Regions from separate parts of the Chryseobacterium sp. WX genome, predicted to be linked through region 1. Evidence: riboswitches for the same ligand, from Rfam matches in the RefSeq annotation. Region 1 holds a riboswitch; each other region holds the start of a gene.
What was found. Region 1 has a riboswitch for cobalamin ahead of PZ898_RS23145 (T9SS type A sorting domain-containing protein). Riboswitches for the same ligand answer to the same signal wherever they lie in the genome.

Region 1 (8,137 bases):
GACTTTCTTATTTCAAAGAAAGGGAGTTGAGGGATGATATCATTAAGAAATTCCAGCTGGGATATTCTCCCGAGAAGAAGAATGCTTTCACGGCTTATGCCCTGGAAAAAGGATATAATAAAGAAATTCTTGAAAAATCAGGACTTTCTATTTTTCCTGAAAATACTCCTGCAGGCGTAGACCGTTTTAGGGAAAGGGTTATTTTCCCTATTCACAGTTTTTCTGGCAGGGTTTTAGGCTTTGGAGCAAGAATCCTGAAGAATAATGTTAAAACTGCAAAATATCTCAATTCACCGGAAACCGAGATCTATCATAAATCCAATGTTCTTTACGGATTAAACCAGAGTAAGCAGGCTATTTCCAGGAAGAATGCCTGTCTTTTGGTGGAAGGATATATGGACGTGATTTCGCTTCATATGTCCGGAATTGAAAATGTAGTGGCAAGTTCAGGAACTTCTTTGACGACAGAGCAGATCAAACTGATTAAGAGGCTTACAGAAAACGTAACGATTCTCTTTGATGGTGATAATGCCGGTATCAAAGCCAGTTTCCGAAGTATTGACATGTTACTGACTGAGGGAATGAACATCCGTGTTCTGCTTTTCCCTGATGGAGATGACCCGGATTCCTTTGCCAGAAAACACCCGCAGGAATACGTTGAAAAGTATATCGAAAATGAAGCGATGGATTTCATCGATTTCAAGGCGGAAATTCTCCTGAGAGATATCGGAAATGATCCGATTAAAAAGGCTGAAGCAATCAGAGATATTGTGAAATCTGTCTCTTTCGTACAAAATGCCCTGAAAAGAGAGGTTTATCTGAAAGAGGTTTCCAATAAATTCGGGCTTTCTGAGCAGAGTCTTTTCAATGAACTGGATGTTCAGAAGCAGATCACACAGAATCAGACCCATCATGTTCAACAGCAGCAGAAAGAGAAAACAGCCGCTCCAAAGATGGAGGTTGTGCCTTTGGATCAGGAAAAAGAAGATCCTTTTCTGTATGATGTACTGTTCATGGAGAACAAACTTGTTGAACACATGCTGGCATTTGGAGATATTATTCTGAAACGTAGAAATGAACAAGGAGAAGAATATCAGATTACAGTAATTGAGGAAATTCTTCATCATTTTGAAGAAGAGCAGTATGAATTTTTAGTTAAAGGGAATGAAATCATTATTACTCAGGTGAGGGAAGGAATTCAAAAAGATGAGTTGAGAAGTGGAAACTTTTTTGTATCTTTTATGGACGAAGAAATTACCACAAAGGTTGTAGACGCTCTGATCCCGTTGGATGAGCTTGAAAACTGGGCTTCCAGAAATATTTATCCTCCCAATTACGGTGATAAAGTGGCAGATCAGATCAAGGGAGATGTTTTGCTGCACAAATTCAGATATATTGATTATTTAATCACAGAAACTGATAAAGAGCTGGATGTGTACAGGGATACTGATGAAGGAAAGTACTATGAGCTTATCAAGAAAATTACGCTATTGAAACAAGCTTCCATGCGATTGAGTAATATCATTGAATATTCACCTATCAAAGGAATCTATGGTAGAAAACGGTAATTTTTAAGTCAGTTATTTTAATATTCTGTGACAAAAAGTCCTATAAAATTTTAGGAATAAATATTGTAATTTAAACTTCGAGAATATTTAAAAAATAATACATAATAGAAATATGGACATTAAAAAAGAATTCAGAGATTTCTCTGTAAAACATTTAGGAAACAACGGTTTGGTTACCGATCAGTATATGGGAATGTATGGGCCTACGAATCTTACTCCGTACATCATGGAAGAGAGAAGATTAAACGTTGCTCAGATGGACGTTTTCTCCCGTCTGATGATGGACAGAATTATTTTCCTTGGAACAGGTATTGATGATCAGGTAGCAAACATCGTTACGGCTCAGCTTTTATTCCTGGAAAGTGCTGACCCTTCAAAAGATATTCAGATCTACATCAACTCTCCTGGTGGTAGTGTATATGCAGGTCTAGGTATTTATGACACCATGCAGATCATCAAGCCGGATGTAGCGACAATCTGTACAGGTATGGCTGCTTCAATGGGAGCTGTATTACTGGTTGCCGGAGAAAAAGGAAAACGTTCTGCGCTTAAGCATTCAAGAGTAATGATCCACCAGCCTTCAGGAGGTGCTCAGGGGGTTGCTTCTGATATGGAAATCAACTTGAGAGAGATGTTGAAACTGAAGCAGGAGCTTTATGAAATCATCGGTCATCACTCAGGACAAACGTATGAGTGGGTAGAAAAATCTTCTGACAGAGATTACTGGATGACTTCTGAAGAAGCTAAAGGTTACGGAATGGTAGATGAGGTTTTACAAAGATCCACAGAGAAAAAATAATTGATGATAACATCATCAGAAAACCGCACCAATCTGGTGCGGTTTTTTTGTTGGATTTATATTTTAATCACTCATTTTACATTCGCTGGAGGGTGGCAATAATTCAAAGAATTTTTGACGGGGCGGTTGTAACAGTATATTTTATCCATATCCTCACAAAAAAAGCGCTTTGAGGCGCTTTCTCTATTTCTTAACAATCTTATGTACCGTAGCACTTTCAGCTGTTTTAATCTCCACAAAGTAAACTCCTGAGTTTAAAGAATGAATATCAATCTTAGTAACCTGAGAAGTCATTATTTTTTGTCCTGTCACAGAGTAAATATTCACTTCTTTCAGTTTCTCAGCCGTTTCAATCTGAATGAAATCACTTGCCGGATTTGGATAAATATTGAATTTTTTCTTGGTCACAGAAGAAATTCCTAAAGTCAGCTGTGCCTCGGTGGGGGTAAATGGTCTTCTTTGCCCGAAACTTAATCCAAACCAGTCATTGTTACTCAGTTGAATCTGAGAAAGATTGGCTTTTGTTTGCCAGCTTGATAGATCTTTTCCTTTATATAACTTCCAGCTGTCTGATCCGGAAGTATTCCCAGTAAATGAATTCAATGTTAAATTAGTAATCTGATTATTCGCTGATGCAAAATTGAAATAGGAAGCTTGAGACTGGATCAGTTGTAACGCCTGTTCAGCAGTTATGCTTCCGTTATATTTAATTCCAAAAACAAAAGAATTGGCATTTCCGTTGGCATTATCAGTTCCGAAATCAATAACTACAAGACTTTTATTAGTTCCGCTTCCTACCCAGTTTGTAACCTGCGAGGGAACAAACCAAGCAGAACTGTAGGCTGGAACTGGTGGGGAAGGCATTGTAGGAGGGGAAAAACTATAAGAAGCTCCATACCATCTTCCGTCCACTAAAAGATCATTGTTCACACCATTATTGAATGCCATAGTTGATGGAGTGTTTCCTGACCAGGTTGACCAATAGTCGTCAAGGCTGGGAGTATGATGATTGTAATTTAAACTGTACAGAAATCCGGATGGTATTTCAATTTCCATTTTAGGTTCTGCAGCGGCAATAGCAGTAATCATGTCTTCCATGGTTAAGCCATTTCCGTCAAAACGGTATCCCCAAGCATAAGAATTTGGGGTGCTGTTATCATTAAAGTCTGCAATGAAATATGCTTTTTTAGAACCGGTTCCTACCCAAAATTTAATGTCGTTTTCTGTGAATTGGGCCGACAATACCTGCATGCAAAGCAGTAAGAAAAAAAGATAGATTTTTCTCATGATATAATTAATTTAAAGTTTTATTCCCGAAACTTATCTTCAGAGCAGAACTAATTCTTTCTCTGAATCTGGTGTTTTAAGGCAGGTCTCCTGGCTCACATCTTACAACTTCCTTCCCGGATTTTCAGATCCAGTGGTTTTTGTGCAGTAAGTTTAAACAGTTTACAGTTGCGGGTACAGCTCAAGATTTGAATATTATTCTCACTTGATTCCCTATTAATGAACATTGTTCAGCCTTAAAACGCTGCAAATATATCATATAAATTGATAAGTCTGTTTTGTGAATTATTTTCCTTTAAAAAATGATTTTCAAATTGATTAATAATTTGGTTGGATTGTTGGTTTTTCATTTTTAAATAGATTCTTTTCTTATTTATCTTCAATGCATTCTGTCTGTTCAATTGTTAAAAAACAATTATCATTGTATTTAAGATCAGTTTACAATCAAGTCCTATTTTCGCAGCCATAAAATAGCATATGAAAAAATTACTATGTTCTGTGGGTATACTGGCTGTATTGGCTTCATGTAAAAGTGATGACGATACCGCAATGGTTAATCAGGATATTAATTATTCCAAACTCCCTCAGGAGTTTCCATTTTCAAAACTGACTACGATAAACGGAGTGGATGTTATCAACGGAGGTTTTGGATCCGGAGCTGCGGCTCATCCTACCAGAAAAGGCGAATTCTATGTCATTACCGATAGAGGACCTAACACCGACTTCCAGAATGGGAAAAAGTTTCTTACTCCTAATTTTACTCCAACCATTATGCATTTTAAAATCAATGCTGACGGAAATGTAGAGGTCATCAAATATATTAAACTTAAAAATCCATCCGGACAGCCTATTACCGGACTTCCAAATCCTGCTGGAATGGGGAGCACAGGGGAAGTAGCATATGATGCTTCCGGAAATGTCTTAGGTACTGATCAGTATGGTCTTGACAGCGAAAGTATTGTTGCTGCCGCTGACGGTACATTCTGGGTTTCTGATGAATATGGACCGCATATTGTACACTACAGTGCTGATGGAATGGAGATGGAAAGAATAAGCCCGATCGGAGTAAATACAGGACCAAGAAAATTACCTGCTGTTTTAGCGAAAAGAAGAGCCAACAGAGGAATGGAAGGACTTTGTATGAGCCCGGACGGAAGAACGCTGGTAGGAACCATGCAGTCGATGATGTATGTTCCCAGTAAGGCATTGGCTACCAATAAAACTTTAACGAGAATTGTCACATTTGATACGGTTACAGGGCAGACTAAACAGTTTCTATATAAGCAGGAAGGAGGAGCTTCTGATTCAGTGTGCGATATTACCGCATTAAGCAATAATGAATTCCTGGTGATTGAAAGAGATGGAAATTTCGGTTCTCAGGGAGGAATAAAAAAAGTATACAGAATCAATCTTAGCAATGCAACAGATGTAAACGGAGCCGATATCACCGATGTGGACGGAATGAAAGTTAACGGAAAAGCTTTAGAGCAATGTTCATGGGATGAAATTACCAATGCCGGAATAAAAGCTGTTACCAAAACATTAGCCGTAGATCTGGTAGCAAAACTGGGTTATGAACATGATAAATTCGAGGGAATTGTTTATTTAGGAAATAATAAACTGGCTGTTTTCAATGATGATGACTTTGGAGTAGTGGATGATGGAAACGGAAATCCAAAAGCTAAAATTTTGCCTAAAACGGGTAAAGTAGACAAAGGAACAATGTATGTAGTCGATATTCAATAATTAGATTTTTTTAACGGAAAAGCGGCGGAATCGAAGATTCCGCCGCTTTTTATTGGATAATATATCAATCCTCTATTAATTAAAAGCTTCAATAATCTTAGAGAAATCCTCTAATTTCAAAGCTGCTCCTCCGATAAGACCACCGTCGATATCCGGCTGAGAGAAAATTTCTTTTGCATTGTCTGGTTTTACAGAACCTCCGTAAAGGATAGAAACCTCGTCAGCAACTTCCTGTCCGTATTTTGAAGCAATAATATTTCTGATGTGAGCGTGGATTTCCTGAGCCTGCTCAGGACTAGCCGTTTCTCCGGTTCCTATAGCCCAAACCGGTTCATAAGCAATCACTACTTTTTTGATTTCTTCAGCAGAAAGCGTGAAAAGAGCTACTTCAGTCTGGTTTTTTACTACCTCAAGGTGCTGTCCTGCTTTTCTCTGCTCAAGAGTTTCTCCGTTACAGTAAACAGGAATAAGACCTTTGTCAAGAGCTAATTTGATCTTTCTGTTACAGTGAGAATCTGTTTCTCCGTGATATTGTCTTCTTTCAGAGTGCCCGATTAGTGAACCGGTTGCATCAATGGATTCCAGCATATCTGCAGAAATTTCACCAGTATAAGCGCCACTTTCATGCTCGCTCATATCCTGAGAAAATACTCCGATTTCATCCTTTTCAAAAACGTCTTTTGCCATCATCAAATACAATGCTGGGGGAGCAATCCAAACCTCACAGTTCGTTGCATTGTTGTTTTTATAGCTTAGTAACTGAATCATTAATTGTTGTGCATCAATTACATTTTTGTTCATTTTCCAGTTTCCTGCAACTATTTTTCTTCTCATAAGATTTAAATATAGATTTATTTATTTTTTAATTTTCTTTTTGCAAAACTTATTACTTAGTAATCCCTTCCAGTTTAAACATGAAAGCATATACCAAAGCGACATCCTTCAGATAATCAAACCTTCCGGAAGCGCCACCATGGCCATATTCCATATCTGTTTTCAATAACAGTACATTTTTGTCCGTTTTCATATCTCTTAGCTTGGCAACCCATTTCGCTGGTTCAAAATATTGTACCTGAGAATCGTGTAATCCTGTTGTTACCAAAAGATTCGGATAGTTTTTCTTCTCTACATTTTCATATGGAGAATAAGATTTCATATAAAAATAAGCTTCCTTATTATTGGGATTTCCCCATTCGTCATACTCATTGGTCGTAAGTGGAATACTAGTGTCTAACATCGTATTCACTACATCTACAAATGGAACCTGTGAAATAACACCATTCCATAAATTAGGACTCATATTGGCTATAGCACCCATCAGTAAACCACCTGCACTTCCTCCCTGAGCGTAAAGATGCTTAGGTGAAGTATATTTTTCTTTAACCAGATACTCTCCGGAATCGATGAAATCGGTAAATGTGTTTTTCTTTTTCATCATTTTTCCATCTTCATACCACTGTCTTCCCATTTCCTGACCTCCGCGGATATGAGCAATTGCATATGCAAAACCCCGGTCCAAAAGGCTCAGTCTGGTGCTGCTGAAACTGGCATCCATAGAACTTCCATAGGAACCGTAAGCGTAGAGTAGAAGAGGGTTGTTCCCATCTTTTTTGAACCCTTTTTTATAAACAATGGAGATTGGAATTTTCGTTCCGTCTTTTGCTGTGGCAAAAAGTCTTTCCGTTGTATAATTGTCTTTATTGTAACCTCCCAGAACTTCCTGTTGTTTTAAAAGAACTCGTTTTCCGGTTTTTAAATCCTGTTCATACTGAGAGCTTGGGGTAATCATAGAAGTATACCCAAAACGGAAATTATCCGTGTTATATTCAGGATTATCCAGTGAATAAACAGTATAAGCAGGTTCATCAAATTTTAGAAACTCCTTTTTTCCTGTTTTTCTGTCATAAATTACCAGTTGGGAAAGTCCGTTTTGTCTTTCACTGAATATCAGATAATTTTTAAATGCAGTAATATCCTCCATGAGAACATCTTTTCTGTGCGGAATAAAATCCTTCCAGTTTTCAACTCCCGTTTTATCTAAAGGAGTTTCTACAACCTTAAAGTTAAGAGCATCTTTATTGGTTGTTACCAAAAATTTATCTTCAAGTGAAGTTACATCATAAAGTACATTATTGATCCTGGGCTGAAAAATTTTGAAATTTCCGTTAGGATCATTGGCATCCAGATACCTGGTTTCAGAAGAAGTGGTAGCACGGGAATCAATCAGGATAAACTTATTGTTTTTTGTTTTTCCTACACTGATATAGTTGGTTTTATCTTTTTCTTCATATACCAGAATATCTTTACCGGAATCTGTTCCCAGCGTGTGTCTGAAAATTTTTTCTGTTAAAAGAGTCTCAGGATTTTTAGAAGTATAGAAAATTGTTTTGTTATCATTTGCCCATGTTGCAGAACCTGTTGTATTTTTAATACCAAGATCCGTGATTTCTCCTGTAGAAAGATCTTTTAAAAATAATTTGTACTGCCTTCTGGAAACATCATCCACTCCGTAGATCATTTTGGTATTATCCGGACTTATGCTGAAGCCAGCAGCAGAATAATATGGATGACCTTCTGCCATTTTATCTACATCCAGAAGAACTTCTTCCGGAGCAGTAAGGCTGCCTTTCTTTCTGCAGTATTTAAAATACTGTTTTCCGGTCTCTGTGCGGCTGTAATAGTAATATCCGTTTCTAAAAACAGGTACAGATTCATCCTTCTCCTTGATTCTGGCCTT
Region 2 (8,137 bases), 2.2 Mb from region 1:
CCGAATAAAGGACTTGATAAAGTCTTTGAAAAAGAAGAGGATATGAGCATTGAAGGTAGTGTAAAAGTGACCACTAAAGAAAAGATAAATAATAAATGGATTACCAAAACAAAGGTATATCCGTCTGATCAATATAACAGAAATAAGAAGTAAGATGAAAATTCAGAAAGAGATCGATTTTATTCTGGCAGTAGATGCACTTAAAAATGTACAGCGAAGAAATTATAATGCAGACGATTCCCGGAGAGAGAATACAGCGGAACACTCATGGCAGATTATTATTCTGGCTCAGATCCTTTATCCGTATGCTAAAAACCGTGCAGATATTGATTTGTTAAGAGTGATAAGAATGCTTTCCATTCATGATCTTGTGGAGATTGATGCCGGAGACACTTTTATTTTTGATGAAAAGGCAATGGTAGGAAAGTTCGAAAGAGAGAAAGCTTCTGCTCAGAAAATCTTTGGAATTCTGGATGAACCTTTACGTACAGAATTCTTTAATTTATGGCTTGAGTTTGAAGATGAGAAAACTCCGGATGCTATCTTTGCATGTGGAATTGACAGAATCATGCCGTTTATCTTAAATTCTCATACTTCCGGAAAAAGCTGGACTGAAGCTGGAGTGACAGAAAGACAAATTCGAAATATGCTTGAAAATGCAATCAGCAGAGCATCTGATGAAATGGGAGAGGCTTTTGAGCTTTTGCTGAACAGAAGTCTGGAAACAGAAAAAGTACTGAAATAATTGAAAAAAGAAGACCCTGCCCGCTTATTGGGCAGGGTCTTTTTATAGATCATCTGAAATGTTTTAAGAGGCTAGTAATAAGTAATTGTCGGGATTTAATAAAATTCCCTTCTTTGAATAAAATCCAGCCATACTGTTATGTACATAAAATCCCAGTACAAAATTTTTATAAGAAGTATCCAGGCTGAATTTCACTTCTTTCCCGTCTTTAGACCAGACCGGATTTTTAACGATAATGATGGTATTGCGGGTTTCTTTTCCATCAATGTATTCATATAATTTGAGCTGAAGAGTCTTTGTTTTTTTCATAGGCTCTGTGAATTGTACCACGATATTATTGAGATCAGTTTTCTCAAATTCTTTATTATTGGAATTGACAACGGAAGGCTGGGAAATTTTGTTTCCTGTTTTCTTCGTCCACTTTAATAATGGAATATATAATTTTTCCAGATTCTTTTCCTTTTTATAAAGCTCTATAAGCTTCTCCGAGAATAAATTCTGAGCAATAAAACCGCGTCGGATATTCACTTTATGATAAATCGCCGAAAGACTGTCTGTTTTTTCTTCTGGAAATTTTTCGTTGATGAACAAATCGTAAACAGCCCATGTCATATATTCATTGAATGAATTTATTCCCGGGTATCCTGATTTTTTATCCCAATTCGTAAGGTTGAAGCTTTCCGTTATTTCCTTTGAGTACTGATCTGAAATAGGATTTACATACCCATGATCGATTTCTGAAAATACGGTGTGATTATCAAGAATCCTTCTTGCGAGATTACCTTTTAAATTTCCAAGGATAAGATCTTCTCCGATATTTGGAAAGTCTACAGTTAAGGAGCTATTGATATCCCTGTGGCAATTCTGTCCGCCTACCAAAGGAGATATGGCAATAATGTATTTCTTATCTGTTTCATTGGCTGGTCTTTTTGCTATTTTATCCAAAAAAGTATAAGTATCATTGATGTAATAATACTCTTTGTAATTGGCAATTAAAGTATTGTAAAACGACTGATGATTTTTATAAAAGGTTCTGTAATTTGATTTCTTTACAAAGTCATTGATGAGCTCCAGATTTTCATCTACTTCTTTAGGACCAAAGGAATTGAAAGGAAAATCTCTTTTAAGTAAGCCTTTTTCATCAAAAGAAAATGCATAGAAATCAGTTCGGAAGCCTAAGAATTTTTTCCAATCTTTTCTTGAATAATTTACTTTTTTTAGTAAAGGATGATCTTTTACAGGCTCAAAATACGTGATGATTTCATCATAATATGGTGGGATTTTCTGTACGTCATAAGGATCTGTTCTGCCATATTCAGTGAGGGCCAGAATAATATTTCCTAATTCGTAACTTTCTGAAAGTTCAATTTTAACGTCTTTTTGTGCTCTTAATGTAATGGATAGGATAAGGGTAATGATTACAATAATCTTTTTCATGAAATATCGGTTCTTCTATAGTTTTTAGTGACAGCAATGTAAAAATAATTTTTTTGCCATGCTAAAAGTAAATAAAAAAACAAATGAAGTCCAATCATTCTTTGGTTGAGATATACTATGTTGTGTTGAATGGAAAAGTTTCGGGCGGCCTCTGGCCGCCCGAAACTTTATTGTTTATAGTATTTGGATTGGTTTCTTGAATTCGTCAATCGCTACAAAAGTAAAATCACCAATAATTGCTTTTTCTCTTTCATAGGAATACATCTGCTCGGTGTAAATTTCAACGTTTACTTTCATACTGGTTTTTCCCACGTATGAAACTTTCCCGATCAGCTCAACGATGGTTCCGGCAGGAATAGGTTTTTTAAAATCGATCTTGTCACTGCTTACCGTTACCACTCTTTTTCTGGCAAAACGGGTTGCGGTGATAAAAGCTACCTCATCCATCAGCTGCATCGCTGTACCTCCAAAAAGGGTATCATAGTGATTGGTTGTGTTAGGGAAAACCGCTTTAAAGATTCTGGTTTCGGATGCTTCAATTCTTTCTTCTGTAGTCATATATCATTATTAATTAAAGCGATAGGAAATGATTGGAAACAACAGAATAATAACAGGAACTTATAGAATTCCTGAAACAATCCATCAGATCAATACAACTTCAAATCGCGAAAGTTACATGTTTAAGAAAAAGGCAGGTCTCCTGACTTGTAACATCATTTATCTCCTTCCCATGCCTCGCACAGTGGATCTTTGATAAAGACTTCAGTTACTTACAGTTGCGCGACAGTCCGTGATTTTCACACGGTTCCCTTTTAATCTGCAGTGATGCAGAACCAATTTCTGTGATGAATAAGCGTAAAAACTTTTCGAATGCAAAAATAATGAATTTATTCCGGATTATGGTAAATAATCTGGCTGATTACTCTTCCTTTCTTAATCGTCCAGAGAGTAGTGTATCTGTTTTCCCCTGAACCGTTTATCATATAAAGAAAAATATTATCGTTGTCAAGTGAGGTTACTCCAACGTTTTCAAAATCCATGGTAGGCTGGAACATATTTTTGATGGCTTCTCTTACAAAAACAGATCCTCTTCCGGGTTGCTGTACTCTGATGGATTTGATTTCAGTCATTCCTTCAGGAAGGTCATTTCCAATTCCCCATGGTTTTACTTTATCAATGGTAAGAATTTTTCCTTCTGCATCTTTTTCCTTTTTACGGTATCCTGCATTGGAAGGATAAATATCAATCACCACTTTGCTTCTTTGGGCAGTAGGAATCTTAGGATCAGAATTGTCAGTAAAAATAAGAGATCTTCCGTTTTTAGATTTAGATGGAGTGTAGGCAGGAAGCTGGTCTACATAAGCAATACGCCCTTTATTTACCATTCCTTCTTTATCCAGAGTTTCATACCGTACAAAAGGTTTGTCGTCATCCTGTTTCTCCGGATATTTGATCCAGATCCATTCTGTTTCTCCGGGAGCAGGTTTTACATAAACAAATACATCTCCTTTACGCATACGGATCTTGTCTACAATTTTTCGGTAATCGTCTTTATGTACACGTACGTTGGCATATCCTTCTTCAGCTTTTACAACTCCAAAAGGAACTTTAGTCTGCCCTTTTACAAAAGCAATAGATAAAATACTGAAAGCGGATAAATAGAATGCTTTGTTTATGAAAGTCATCATGAAAATTTTTTGATCCCTCAAATATATAAATTAAATGCTTTTCGGAAGATAATTATACCGCTGCAGTTCTTTTAAATCTTGTATTTGTTTTAGATAGCCTTCACGCAGAAGAAATATTTGGTGTGAAATATCAAGAACTTCCTGATAATTATGATCAGAAATAATGAATCCCTTATACGCAGACTGTTCAATGATTGCAGCTTTCAATGCTGCAGAAATTTTTGGAGAAAGGCTATGGAAGGGCTCGTCCAGTAAAACAAAATCAGCTTCAGAATAAATTATCATTAAAGCTTCAATGACTCTCTGCTCACCTCTGGAAAGATCTTTAGGTTTTTCCGACAAAAAAGGACGGATCAGATCTGAAGTCAATAACAGATCTGTATTTTTTTTATTGCAAAAAAGAGGAATTAAGGTTTTAATGGTATTGTACTTCGGTAAGAAAATATCCTGTGGCAGGTAAGCAATTCTGTTTTTTCTATCAGAAATGCTTTTCAGAACTTTGTCATTGTATCTTATAAACTGGGTATCACTACTGACAGTTCCAAAAATAATTTTTAATAATGTTGATTTGCCAACACCATTTCTGCCCAGAATTCCAATAATCTGCCCGGTTTCACATCCTAAATAAATATCCCGAAGGATATTATTATCTTTAAAAGACTTGGTTATGCTGTCAATATGAAGCTTGCTCATAAAATTCCTGTTATTATTTTGACAATCACACAGACAGCTACCGTGAATCCCCAAAGGAAACCTCTGGAAAACCCTAAATTGGCATAAAAGTAATATTCATTTTTAAACCGGAGTTCATATATAAAATAATGAAGAACAAGAGATATTAAAAGAAAACTCAATCCAAAGTTCTCAATATTGAAAGAGGATAAACAAGAAGCTAATAAAGAAAATATCAAGGTGGGAATTATTATTTTTTTATAAAAAATCCAGAGAGTAGAAATACTTTTGAACATATATTAAAGCATAGAGTTTCTGTGTGTTTTACACTTTATTGTCAAAAATATTAAAAAATACAATGCTATATGGAGAAAGTATAAGCTATATTTGAAAAAATACCCTATTTTTCAAGGAAATTTTAAAACTGATAAACATGACCAAAAAACTACTTTTTGTATTCTCTTTTATGTTGGGAATTTCAAGCCTTCAGGCAACCCACAAAATAGAAGAAGAACCTCAATCTTTATTGTACTGTGATACCAATGCTCCAACAGGAGCTCAGATGTCGAATATAACACTTACTTCTGGAACAGTTACCTGGACTGCTGATCCTAATAGTCCGGATAATATGATAAGATATAGAATACCAGGAACAACTTTCTGGATGACGGGTACACCCGTATCGGGTCAAAACTCTTTCACAATTACAGGTTTGCAACCTTGTACAACGTATGAAGTACAGGTAGTGAAAGTGTGTACAACACAGGGATTATGGTCTGATCCTATATTTTTTACCACTACCATTAATTATTGTGCAAGTGCTTCTACAGATACCACGATGATGCATATTTCCAATGTGACCGTAAATTCTACAGGAGTTAACACACCAATGGTAAGTGACTCCGGACCTTCCAATTATATAGATTACAGAAGTGACCTAAGCCGTAGAGTTAAGTTTTTTATAGGAACTACAGGAAATAAGCTTTTAGTAACCAATACCTGGACGGGAACTCCAGGCACAACAACAGTAACGGCGTGGATTGATCTTAATGCCAACGGAATTTTTGAATCCAACGAAAGAGTGATGGTGGCCAATAATGTTACTCAGGCTGCTCCGGCTGTATCTGTATTTACGATTCCAAGTTTGGCAGCAGTGACACTATGCGGCGTTACTATGAGAGTTATCTCCAGTCAAACAATACCTTTAGATGCCTGCAGTACATTTACCTATGGGGAAGTTGAAGATTATGGAGTAGATTTAATCAATCTCACCCTTGGATTGGAAGAATCAGGAAAGTCTGTAAAACCTGAAATTTATCCTAACCCTGCCTCTGATGTCTTAAATATTTCAGGGATTTCAGAAGCCGCCGATTATGAAATTTATAATATTGCAGGACAGAAAATTGACGAAGGAAAAGTTTCAAATCACCATGTAAACCTTAACCATTTATCAAAAGGAGTTTATTTTATCCAGTTGAAAGATAAAGAAAAAGTAACCCGATTAAAGTTCATTAAGAAGTAAAAATAGAAAAGAGTATTTGAAAAAATACTCTTTTTTTAATCTAGGAATTGTGTAGTAAAATATTGTATTTTGAATATTCAAAATTGATTTTTTATTCAATTAGAATGTTATTATAGGAACATCCTTATCCGGATAGTTATTAAACTGATTGATTATTTTCTGTAAATATTCATTTGTTGCCTCATAATTTTTATCTTTAATCCCCTTAAACTCATAATTAAAACTATCTCCCAAATCATTTTTGAAGTTAATGTGATGAGCGGCAGGGTCATTCATAAAATCATTGATGTCCTTTACTAGCTTTTCTTTTCTTATATTTTCTTTGTTGTTTGTTATTTCTGACTGCTCATTCAACTTTTTAATTTCAATCAGTTCAAAACAATAATCCTTATCTAATGATTCAGCTTTAATGACTAAACCTGGTAGTCCTGAAAAAACATAAGGTCCATCGTTGATTGGAATATCATGAGTGTATAAAAGTTTCCATTCTCTCTTTCCAAAATTAGCAAAAGCTTCATAAGATATGTAATCATTGTACTTTCCAAACTTCTTGATATTGTAATACTTGATATTGTTTTCCTTATACCAGTAATTAAACTGGTTAAAATTACCTCCTATGATGTAATGATTTTTTGATAAATCTTTAAAAATTTTAAACCTCAGAAATGAACTAGTAACGAATGCCACATCTTTAAAATTATTTTCTTTAACAAGGGAATCTATTTTTTCTTTATTCAGATTATAAAAAATACTTTGTCCATTAATTATTTTTAAGGCCATATACTCTTTTGCAAATGAATCACTTTGTTTTAAAGGTTTAAACCTGACTTCGTAAATAATTTGATAATTTTGTCCAAAATAAATAGAGAAAGATCCCAAAAGGAATATAATACTAACGACTTTGGATAAAATACTTTTATTAATCATTAAATTTTTCACTTAATATTTTTTGATAAAATTCTTTTTCAGAACTATTTATATAGTCCAAATAGCGAAACTTGTTAAGGAAATAAAATTTTTGACAACTTTTGGATAAATACTGATTAGTATTGTCATCTTTTGTAGTTTCAATGATAGTATAGGTTGGAAGCTCTATTCGTAATACATCTTTATTTTTTGCTAAGATCTCTATAATTTTATAATGATAATAATCATTACAACTGAATTTTAAAATATCAGTTTTTATATATTTTTTATAATAATAGTCAATGGCCTCCTGAGAAAAATTCTTATTTTCTGTGCTGTTGACAGCCGAAAAAATGGTGTTAAGCCAATTGTATTTGATATAATTTTTCATTTTCTTTACAGAATTGTTCTCAGTATCCGCCGATATAATACTTTCTTGCTTGATATTATTCATAATGTTAAGCAAGATAAGTTCTGAAGATCTTTTTAATTCTCCAAGATTTTTTTTCTTAATGGCATTTAGGTAAATATTTATTTTTCCAAATGTTTCAATATTCAGTTTCTCATTAATGTATTCATGGATATTGGCCTTATCACCATTGTAAATAATATTATTATCATTTGTAATAATAATATTAAGCTTTTCTTTGGGTTCAAGAAATACATTAATAAATTTATCAAGTCTATTATTATTTTTGACTGAGATTCCCTCTGTAATATCAGGAAGCTCTTTTTTTTCATGATCATTGATAACAATTTCTTTTTGGTTATTATTTATGACGATGATTTCTCCTGTATTATTTGTTATGGATACTTTTTGGGAGGCAAAAGTGGAGAAATAAAATAAGAGGATATATGATATCCTCTTACTTAAATATGATTTTTCCATATTCAGATTGATGTTAACGAATGCATGTTGGCTCATTTCTATAGCATCTACAAATATTAAAGCAAGCTTCTGCATTATCTGCAATAGTGTCTATTGGAGGTAATCCAGATCCTGACGGACTACAATGACAATTAGGTTCTAAACCTCCTTTTAGAGTTCTTAGTTCAATTCTTGATAGTTTTTTAAGATTTTTCATGGTAAGTTTATTTTTTGTAAATGTAGCAATTAGTTTTTATAATTTTCCATAAAATGTCACAAAAAATCCTTTAAACGTGAAA
Region 3 (8,137 bases), 530 kb from region 1:
TTCTGCCAGTCTGTTTTTCTTAATGGTAGTCCTTCTCTGATGGCAGGTTCATCAATCTGAATAATTCTGATCCCTGCTTTTTCCAGGTCCACTACCTCATCACGGATTGCCAAAGCAATCTGCTTACAAGTTTCTGAACGAGGCTGATCATCACGTACAAAAGACCACTGTAAAATCGTAACCGGACCTGTCAACATACCTTTCACCCATTTTTCAGTCTGGGATTGTGCATATTCAGACCAATACACCGTCATCGGAGTCGGGCGGGAAACATCACCGAAGATGACAGGAGGTTTCACACAACGGCTTCCGTAGCTTTGTACCCAACCGTTTTTAGTGAATACAAATCCTTCCAACTGTTCCCCGAAATATTCCACCATGTCGTTTCGCTCAAATTCTCCATGAACCAATACATCAATTCCGATGTCTTCCTGCCAGCGGATTGTTCTCTGCGTTTCCTGTTTCAATAAGGTATCATATTGTTCTGCAGTAAGCTCTCCTTTTTTAAATTTTGCTCTCCAGCTTCTTACTTCTGTGGTTTGCGGGAATGATCCGATTGTAGTGGTTGGAAATAAAGGTAGCTGCAATACTTCCTGCTGTTCTTCTTTACGGATTTTGAAAGTATTTATTCTCTGAGCATCTTTTTCAGTAACTGAATTTACTCTCTGTTTTACCTGATCATTATGGATAAGAGAAGAAGTTCTTCTGCTTTCAATGGCTTTTTTATTTTCTTCAAATGCTTCAAGAACCTGTTCATTTTCCGTTCCGGATGCCAGTTGTTTAAGCGTCACGACTTCCTTTACTTTTTGTTTTGCAAAAGCCAGCCATTTTTTAATTTCAGGATTAAGACTGGTTTCAAAATCAAGGTCACAAGGTGAATGAAGCAATGAACATGATGGTGCAATCAGAATTCTTTCAGATCCTAATTTCTCAACAGCTTTTCTGATGAAAGACAATGATTTTTCGTAATCATTTTTCCAGATATTTCTACCGTCGGTTACTCCTAATGAAAGGCTTAAGCTTTCCGGAATAACATTCAGAATATCATCTAACTGTTCAGGATTTCTCACCAGATCAATATGCAATGTATTCACCGGAAGGGAAACAGCAATTGATGCATTATCTTTTAATCCGTCAAAATAAGTGGCAACGATAAATTTCAGTTTCGGAAAACGTTTTCTGATTTCGGCATACACAGAAAGATACGTTTCTTTGGCTTTTTCTGTTAAATCCAACGCCAGAAAAGGTTCATCAAACTGAATCCATTCCGCACCCTGATCCTGAAGTTTGGTTAAAATCTCTGTATAGACTGGAAGAAGATTTCCAGCCAGATCCAATTTATCGAAGCCTTCTTCTTTTTCTTTTCCTAATAACAGATAAGAAACCAGTCCGATAATCACCGGTTTTGCATTGATTCCCGCTTGTTTTGCTCCGGCAAATTCATTGAAAATCTTATCTGAGCTCAGTTTAAACTGTTGATTTTTATAAAATTCCGGAACGATATAGTGATAGTTGGTATCGAACCACTTGGTCATTTCCATGGCAGTGATATCCAATCCATCTTTCTGATATCCTCTTGCCATTGCAAAATAAAGATCCAATTCAGTATTGTTCTTTTTAAGCACCACTTCATGGTAACGTGTTGGAATGGCTCCTACTACAAGGCTCATATCCAATACCTGATCATAGTATGAAAAATCATTACACGGGATAAGGTCTATCCCTGCTTCTTTCTGGATATTCCAGTTTTGGTTACAGATAGTTCTTCCGGTATTCAGAAGTTCTTCCAAAAGGATTTTACCTGACCAATACTGTTCGCAGGCTTTTTTGAGTTCTCTTTTGCTACCAATACGCGGATAGCCAAGGATGTGAGTTTGCATTTTTTTAAACTTTTTAATTAAACTTATTGGGAAAGTTCTTTAAAAGGCTTCGTAATGTTTTATCGGAAGAAGTTTCAGGAAAGTCATGACATAGCAGACAGCGTAATTTCCTTTACAAAAGAAAATACCCGAATCCGATATATCATCTGTATGACCCCAAAGCTTCAGACCGCGAAAGCATTGTCAATTCAGTAAAGGCAGGTCTCCTGACTTGTAACAGTTTCCGTCATCCTTCCCGCTTTTGGCAGTGGATCTGCAAGGACAGAAACCTTTGGTGTGTTACTTACAGTTGCGCGACAGCTCGTGATTTGCACACGATTCCCTATTAATCTACGTTAAGTAAAACCTTTTCTGTTTGATGAAGTATCTGTAAAGAACTGTACTTTTACCTTTAACTATGGTCATCAGTAAAAGTTTTTAATTTTGTGTAAAATTAGCAATACAGAATAAAAATACAATTATTATCAAATAATTAAGCAAATTAAACTTTTAAAAACAAAAATAAAAGCATAAAATTCTGTACATTTGACTGTTTTAATCATTTAAAAGAATAATATTCTGTGGAACAACTCGATGATAAGGATTTACAGCTGCTCAGGCTGCTCCAGAAAAATGCTAAACTGACCGTTAAGGAACTTGCAAAAGAAGTAAACCTTTCTACCTCCCCTGTTTTTGAAAGGGTAAAAAGACTGGAACAGGATGGTTTTGTTAAAAGATATGCAGCGGTTCTTGATGCTGAAAAACTGAACCGTGGATTTACGGTTTTCTGCCAGATCAAACTCAAAATTCATGACAGGTCTGTAGGCTATGATTTTGTAAAAGAGATTTTAGAAATCGAAGAAGTTGCCGAATGTTACAATATTTCCGGGGATTTTGATTTCCTTCTGAAAGTTCAGGTACGGGATATGAAGCATTATCAGGATTTTGTATTCAATAAGCTTGGATCTGTGGATTCCATAGGGAGTACCCACAGTACGTTTGTGATGGCTGAGGTAAAGAATAACCATGGGCTGACGATATAGCTTTCGCTTTACGTTAATCTGCTTCAGATATAAAAAAATCCGTCGATAATGACGGATGTTGTTATTATTCTAATTTTCCAGTAATTAATTGGCTGCCGGATCAACAAGTGTTGGTGTTAAACCTAATGATTTCAACAGGTTTTTATTGTCAAAAAACAATGTTGCATAATGTTTTCCTTTTTTAAAAACAAGTTTTGATCCACCTGGAAATTCACTGGCAGCTCCTAATTTTTGCGTTTTAGCATTGTATTTAGTGAACCTGGTTTTACTATCCTGTAAGGTACTTTTATTCAGCACAAGGCCAAAAGGAAGTCCTTCCACCACTAAAGATTTATTGTCTGAAGCTGCGAAAAACATCTCATTGACAGCATTATCTTTTCCAAGACCACAATAAAGTTCCAGCCCTGTTTTCATTGGCCATTTTGCATATTTTTCTTCGTTGGCATCTTCATAAAAAACAGTTTTTACATTCAGTGCTTTTGATATTTTATCGGGTGTCTGTGGGAAGATAAATTCTGAATTTTTGTCCAATAAAGAATTCAAAGCGGCTGTTTTTTGTGAAAATGCAGTCACACTTAATACCAGAAAAAAGAGGGTTACAATGAAATTGAATGGTTTCGTCTGCATGAGAATATTTTAAAATTTTAATAATTTGATGATTAAAGGTATTAAAATTACACAATTTGTGTGATATAATTCTATGGTGAAACCTTATCTGTAAAATTCCCGATTTTACTTCTTTTGCTGCAAATTGAACACCGTCCCAGCAGGATCAGTAATCCAGTGCATGTTGTCAGGAAGTTCTTCAATCTCGTCACAGGTTTCCACACCATTTGACAGCAAGTATTCTGTTGCTGTTTCTACATCAGGGACCGTGAGTTGTAACCAGGTTTCGGAATGGGTATAATTGTCGACACAATCCAGCCAAATAATATTATTCCCGAATTTTACTTCGTGAGTTCTGGAAACAGTAGGATTATTAATGGGTTTTTCCTCCACTTCTAATTTTAGAATTTCTCTGTAGAAGGCAACTGTTTTTTCATATTTACTTTTGGGAATTTTTATAGCGATATTAATTCCTGCTTCAAATTTTGGATTCATACTCAAACTATTTTAAAAAATTATTCAGATAGTTCAGAATCATTGCTGTCTGCATCATCAGACTCACATGGGTTTGTCCCGGAGCAATAGCCAATTGCGATTTGGGCATTTCTCCCATGTCCGCAAAGACATCACCTCCCAATAATTTATAGGTTTTTGAAAGTTCTGTTTTGTCCAATCCATCATTATCACCAGCTATGATTAAAACCGGTACCCGAATTTTAGAAATGTTATTATCGCCAAGATCAAAAGGTTGTCCCGCAGAAGCTATCATCTGCTGCAGAAATGGAGTCCATTTTGTTTTATCTGGTGCTACAGCATTATAGGCAGTATGCATAGGACTGTTTGTAAAGAGGTCTGGTTTCATTCCTTCCAATGCTTTATTGACTTCGGGCAGCCAGCCATTAGTTTTATATGTTGACGAAATAATAACCAGTTTGTTCAGTCTTTCCGGACTCTGTATCGCTAATTGATAAGCCACTTCCCCACCAAAACTGTAGCCTACAACATCTGCTTTATCAATTTTCAGATAGTCCATCACCTTTGTAACATCACTGGCTAAAGTAGTGTGTGATAATTTCCTTTCTGAAAACGGGGTATGCCCATGGCCCTGTAATTCAAGTGCAATTACTTTTCTGTTTTTAGACAATTCCGGGATCAGCTCGCCCCAATTCAGGTCAATCGTCATAAAGGCTCCATGTAACAGTACAACAGGCTTTCCTTTACCATAAACTTCATAATACACTTTGATTCCGTTGGCAGGCGCATAGCCGCTTTCAGAAGGTTTTACTTTTTGTCCGTATACCTTGGATGCTGTCAGAAAAACAGTTAGGATTAATAATGCAGAGAATTTGAATAAATTTTTCATAATATTATCAGATTTGGTGGATTAAACTTTTAATCAAAATTACCAAGTCAATCTGAAAACGGACTTGCCACAGGGCAAGATTTTACTGAAATGAAATCAACTCTTTAAGTACAGATTTCAAGGCTTATCCCATAAACCAATTTTACTTAATTCCATAAAATAATTACAAAACATCCTACAAGTAAACAATTAAAAAATAAATATTTTTACAATAATTCTACAATAGTTGATAAAATTTGATTAATTTCGAATAGAACTAAACTTAAAAATTATTATGAAAAATTTAAAGAAAATCGAAAGACAGGAATTGAAAACAATTAAGGGTGGAATTGATTGCAGAGGTGGACAGCTATGTTTAATCGGTGGTAAGTGGCAATGTATGCCTTACGACGGATGTGGTGGAGGAAACCAGCCTTAATTTACGTTTAACACAATTACTTGACTATGAAAAATTCTAAAAAAATTTCAAGAGACCAATTAAAGAGTATTAATGGCGGAGCGGTAAGCTGTTCTGAAGCATGCTGTCCACCTCCGGGAATCAAAAGATGTCCGTGGGTGATCTGTATAGCACCATGTGAGATTTTAAGTTAAAGAAGACCCTATTCTCAACAATAAACCCTGTGATTTTGAATTGCAGGGCTTTTTATTTAAACTATATAATGTATTCTTATTTATACTGATTTCAATCTAAGATATACTCTAAAAATAAAAAACCTTAAATCAATTGATTCAAGGTTTTCTTTGCGGAGAGTGAGGGATTCGAACCCCCGGACCTGTTACAGTCAACAGTTTTCAAGACTGCCGCAATCGACCACTCTGCCAACTCTCCTTTAACTCCGGTAGTACCGTTGTTTTCAGTGGTGCAAATATAGAAAGTTTTTTATTACTGACAAAATATTTTTACAATAAAAATCGTATTTCTGATGTTTTAAAGAGACAGCAATGTCCTTAGCCAAATAAAATTTGAATATTAAGATCTCAACATCAGATATTTAAACTCAGGGATGAAATATTTACGGTTCAATATTTTTTCACTAGTTTTTTAACCATAGTAATACTCGGTAGTCACGTCTCCGCTGAAAGCCGGGTATGCATCCTGTTTTTCCATGTGCAACTCAAATAGTCTTTCGCCATTTTGACTTCCTCCCCGTATTTTCAAAGTATGCCATCCGTTTTCCAAGGATAACGTAATACTGTTTTCCTCATTAATGGTAGTAATATCTTTTAAATAGCCAATTCCTACAATTTTTACTTCATTATTAGCCGTCTGAAAAACCCAGCCTCTTGACTCTACCTCTACTTCATCATCATTCAGGATTTTTTCCTCATTTACAGAAACCCGGAATGCATAATAGTCTTCCTCTACCCCTATAATTGGAATAGCGATTCCTGATTTTGTTATTTCATCCCCATGTTCGTTTTCTACAAAATATTTTAAAATATTATTACCGGAAAGGTGATTTTCTTCCAGATATTTTGCTAAAAGTTGTGGACTAAACACCACAAAACCTTTAAGTTCTGAGAATATTTTTTTCATAATATATTTGAATTGGATTTGGATTAAATATTTAAACTCTATTGCTGTGCTTTTGACTTACTGTCCATTTCACATCAGTACAGCACTCAGGTTTTTCTTGAAATTTCAGATAAATAATTGTCTTGTTCTATGAGAAAATCATTAATTATGACAACAACTTCATCTATATTTTTTAAAAATAATTCCTGGTATTCTCTTGCCGGTTTATTCAAACTATAAATAATTTGGGAATATTCATATTTTGATAATCCGATATAGATATAGTAAGGTTTTTCAGAATTCCGATTGTAGGTAATGTCTATAAAAAGTTTTCCTCTTACTGCTGAAAAAATCAATTCTATATCATCATACAAACCTTCATTTCTTATCAGATTATTATAAACAATGGTCCAGCTTGAAATTTTTAAAGGGATAAGCTCTTTTTTTGAAGGATTCAGGTATTCTGATAATGTATTGTATAATTTATCAATTTGATGACCTGTCTCTATTGTTTTATAAATAGCTGCACCATCATGATGCCATTCCCCTAACCTTCTGGATAGCATGCAGAAATCAAAAGAATATCCTACGTTACTGTTTTCATAGGTAACTGAAATATTTTTTCCTGTAATGTGATTTACAGCACTAAACAATAAGGTATCATCAAAAGGGATATCCTCTATATTATAATTTTTGTCTATAAAAACGTTTGCATCAATACTCCATCCGCCTTCAACCTGAATTCCAGTGTTTAGTATTCCTTTATCTTTCATCGTTATGGATAATTTGCTTTTTTTATATAATTATTGGCATCTGCCTCTGATATCGGATGGCTGTGTATGGTACCGGAAGCCACTTCCACTCTCATAAATCTTGTTTTTTCTCCCATATTATATCCAATATCGGTAGGATGTTCATAAATATAGTAAGTAACTCCACCATTAGGTACTACATTACCCTTTCTCATGGCATCAAATGCGGCTTTTTTCTCAAAATTTTTGAAATTATCTTTTACTACATCCGGGAAATATGATCCTTCTGGTTTACCGCCTACTCCTTTAATACTTCTGGCTTTAGCATCTTCCATCGAAGTGGCCTGAATATGTTTGGTAGCATGTATAGAAGGAGGTGTAGGTCTTTTTGCTTTTATAATTGAACCTCGTTCTGCTTTTCTTCGTGACCATCCCCCGTCAACCTCTATTAATCCCAGCGGATCAATTTCCGAATTACTATCATGGGTATACGCATACAGATTGGGATTATCTCCAAGCGGACCTATTGGATCCTGAGAAAGATAAGTACCGCTTTTCCCATCATAATAACGGAATCTATTATAACAAAGTCCCGTCTCCTCATCTTCATACTGCCCTTGCTGTCGGAAAGGAATAAATGATTCATCACCATTTACATTTTCAATTCTTCCGAAAATATCATAGTCGGCACTCCAGACCAGATTTCCATCCTCATTATAAGCCTGCACAGGTCTCCCTATATAATCTGAAATAATTGAAGTCCTTCTGTTTCCTTCAATCTTTGCAGACGGCACATGGCTCCCTGTTTCATAAACCCATGTTATTAAATTCTCTACAGGCTCTTGCTTATTTATAATATTTCCTTCATCATCAATTTCATTGGCAGGTCTTGCCTCAATATTATAATTCCATTCATGTAAAAGAACATTACCATCCCAAATATAACGAGTTATTTTCTGCCAGCCAATTTTAGAAATTCTTCTTCCCAGTGCATCATA

Region 2: it holds a riboswitch for cobalamin, as region 1 does, so the genes downstream of both, PZ898_RS08645 (acyl-CoA thioesterase) here and PZ898_RS23145 (T9SS type A sorting domain-containing protein) in region 1, are expected to answer to the same signal.
Region 3: it holds a riboswitch for cobalamin, as region 1 does, so the genes downstream of both, metE (5-methyltetrahydropteroyltriglutamate--homocysteine S-methyltransferase) here and PZ898_RS23145 (T9SS type A sorting domain-containing protein) in region 1, are expected to answer to the same signal.

What each region holds. Positions count from the first base shown of each region.
Region 1 covers NZ_CP120710.1:5,025,565-5,033,701, forward strand. The annotation lists gene dnaG (DNA primase) at 1-1,568, shown strand, start outside; gene clpP (ATP-dependent Clp endopeptidase proteolytic subunit ClpP) at 1,681-2,367, shown strand; gene PZ898_RS23145 (T9SS type A sorting domain-containing protein) at 2,551-3,654, opposite strand; cobalamin riboswitch at 3,717-3,908, opposite strand; gene PZ898_RS23150 (esterase-like activity of phytase family protein) at 4,132-5,400, shown strand; gene tpiA (triose-phosphate isomerase) at 5,476-6,234, opposite strand; gene PZ898_RS23160 (S9 family peptidase) at 6,287-8,137, opposite strand, start outside.
Region 2 covers NZ_CP120710.1:1,913,989-1,922,125, reverse strand. The annotation lists gene PZ898_RS08660 (hypothetical protein) at 1-153, shown strand, start outside; gene PZ898_RS08655 (HD domain-containing protein) at 155-745, shown strand; gene PZ898_RS08650 (DUF4932 domain-containing protein) at 809-2,182, opposite strand; gene PZ898_RS08645 (acyl-CoA thioesterase) at 2,357-2,740, opposite strand; cobalamin riboswitch at 2,855-3,035, opposite strand; gene PZ898_RS08640 (hypothetical protein) at 3,070-3,870, opposite strand; gene PZ898_RS08635 (ATP-binding cassette domain-containing protein) at 3,901-4,563, opposite strand; gene PZ898_RS08630 (GEVED domain-containing protein) at 4,976-6,064, shown strand; gene PZ898_RS08625 (GLPGLI family protein) at 6,164-7,003, opposite strand; gene PZ898_RS08620 (hypothetical protein) at 6,984-7,859, opposite strand.
Region 3 covers NZ_CP120710.1:251,653-259,789, reverse strand. The annotation lists gene metE (5-methyltetrahydropteroyltriglutamate--homocysteine S-methyltransferase) at 1-1,880, opposite strand, end outside; cobalamin riboswitch at 2,059-2,245, opposite strand; gene PZ898_RS01160 (Lrp/AsnC family transcriptional regulator) at 2,441-2,902, shown strand; gene PZ898_RS01155 (hypothetical protein) at 2,987-3,529, opposite strand; gene PZ898_RS01150 (VOC family protein) at 3,635-4,003, opposite strand; gene PZ898_RS01145 (alpha/beta hydrolase) at 4,011-4,871, opposite strand; gene PZ898_RS01140 (hypothetical protein) at 5,146-5,289, shown strand; gene PZ898_RS01135 (hypothetical protein) at 5,316-5,462, shown strand; tRNA gene PZ898_RS01130 (tRNA-Ser) at 5,616-5,700, opposite strand; gene PZ898_RS01125 (hypothetical protein) at 5,914-6,408, opposite strand; gene PZ898_RS01120 (hypothetical protein) at 6,495-7,160, opposite strand; gene PZ898_RS01115 (RHS repeat-associated core domain-containing protein) at 7,163-8,137, opposite strand, start outside.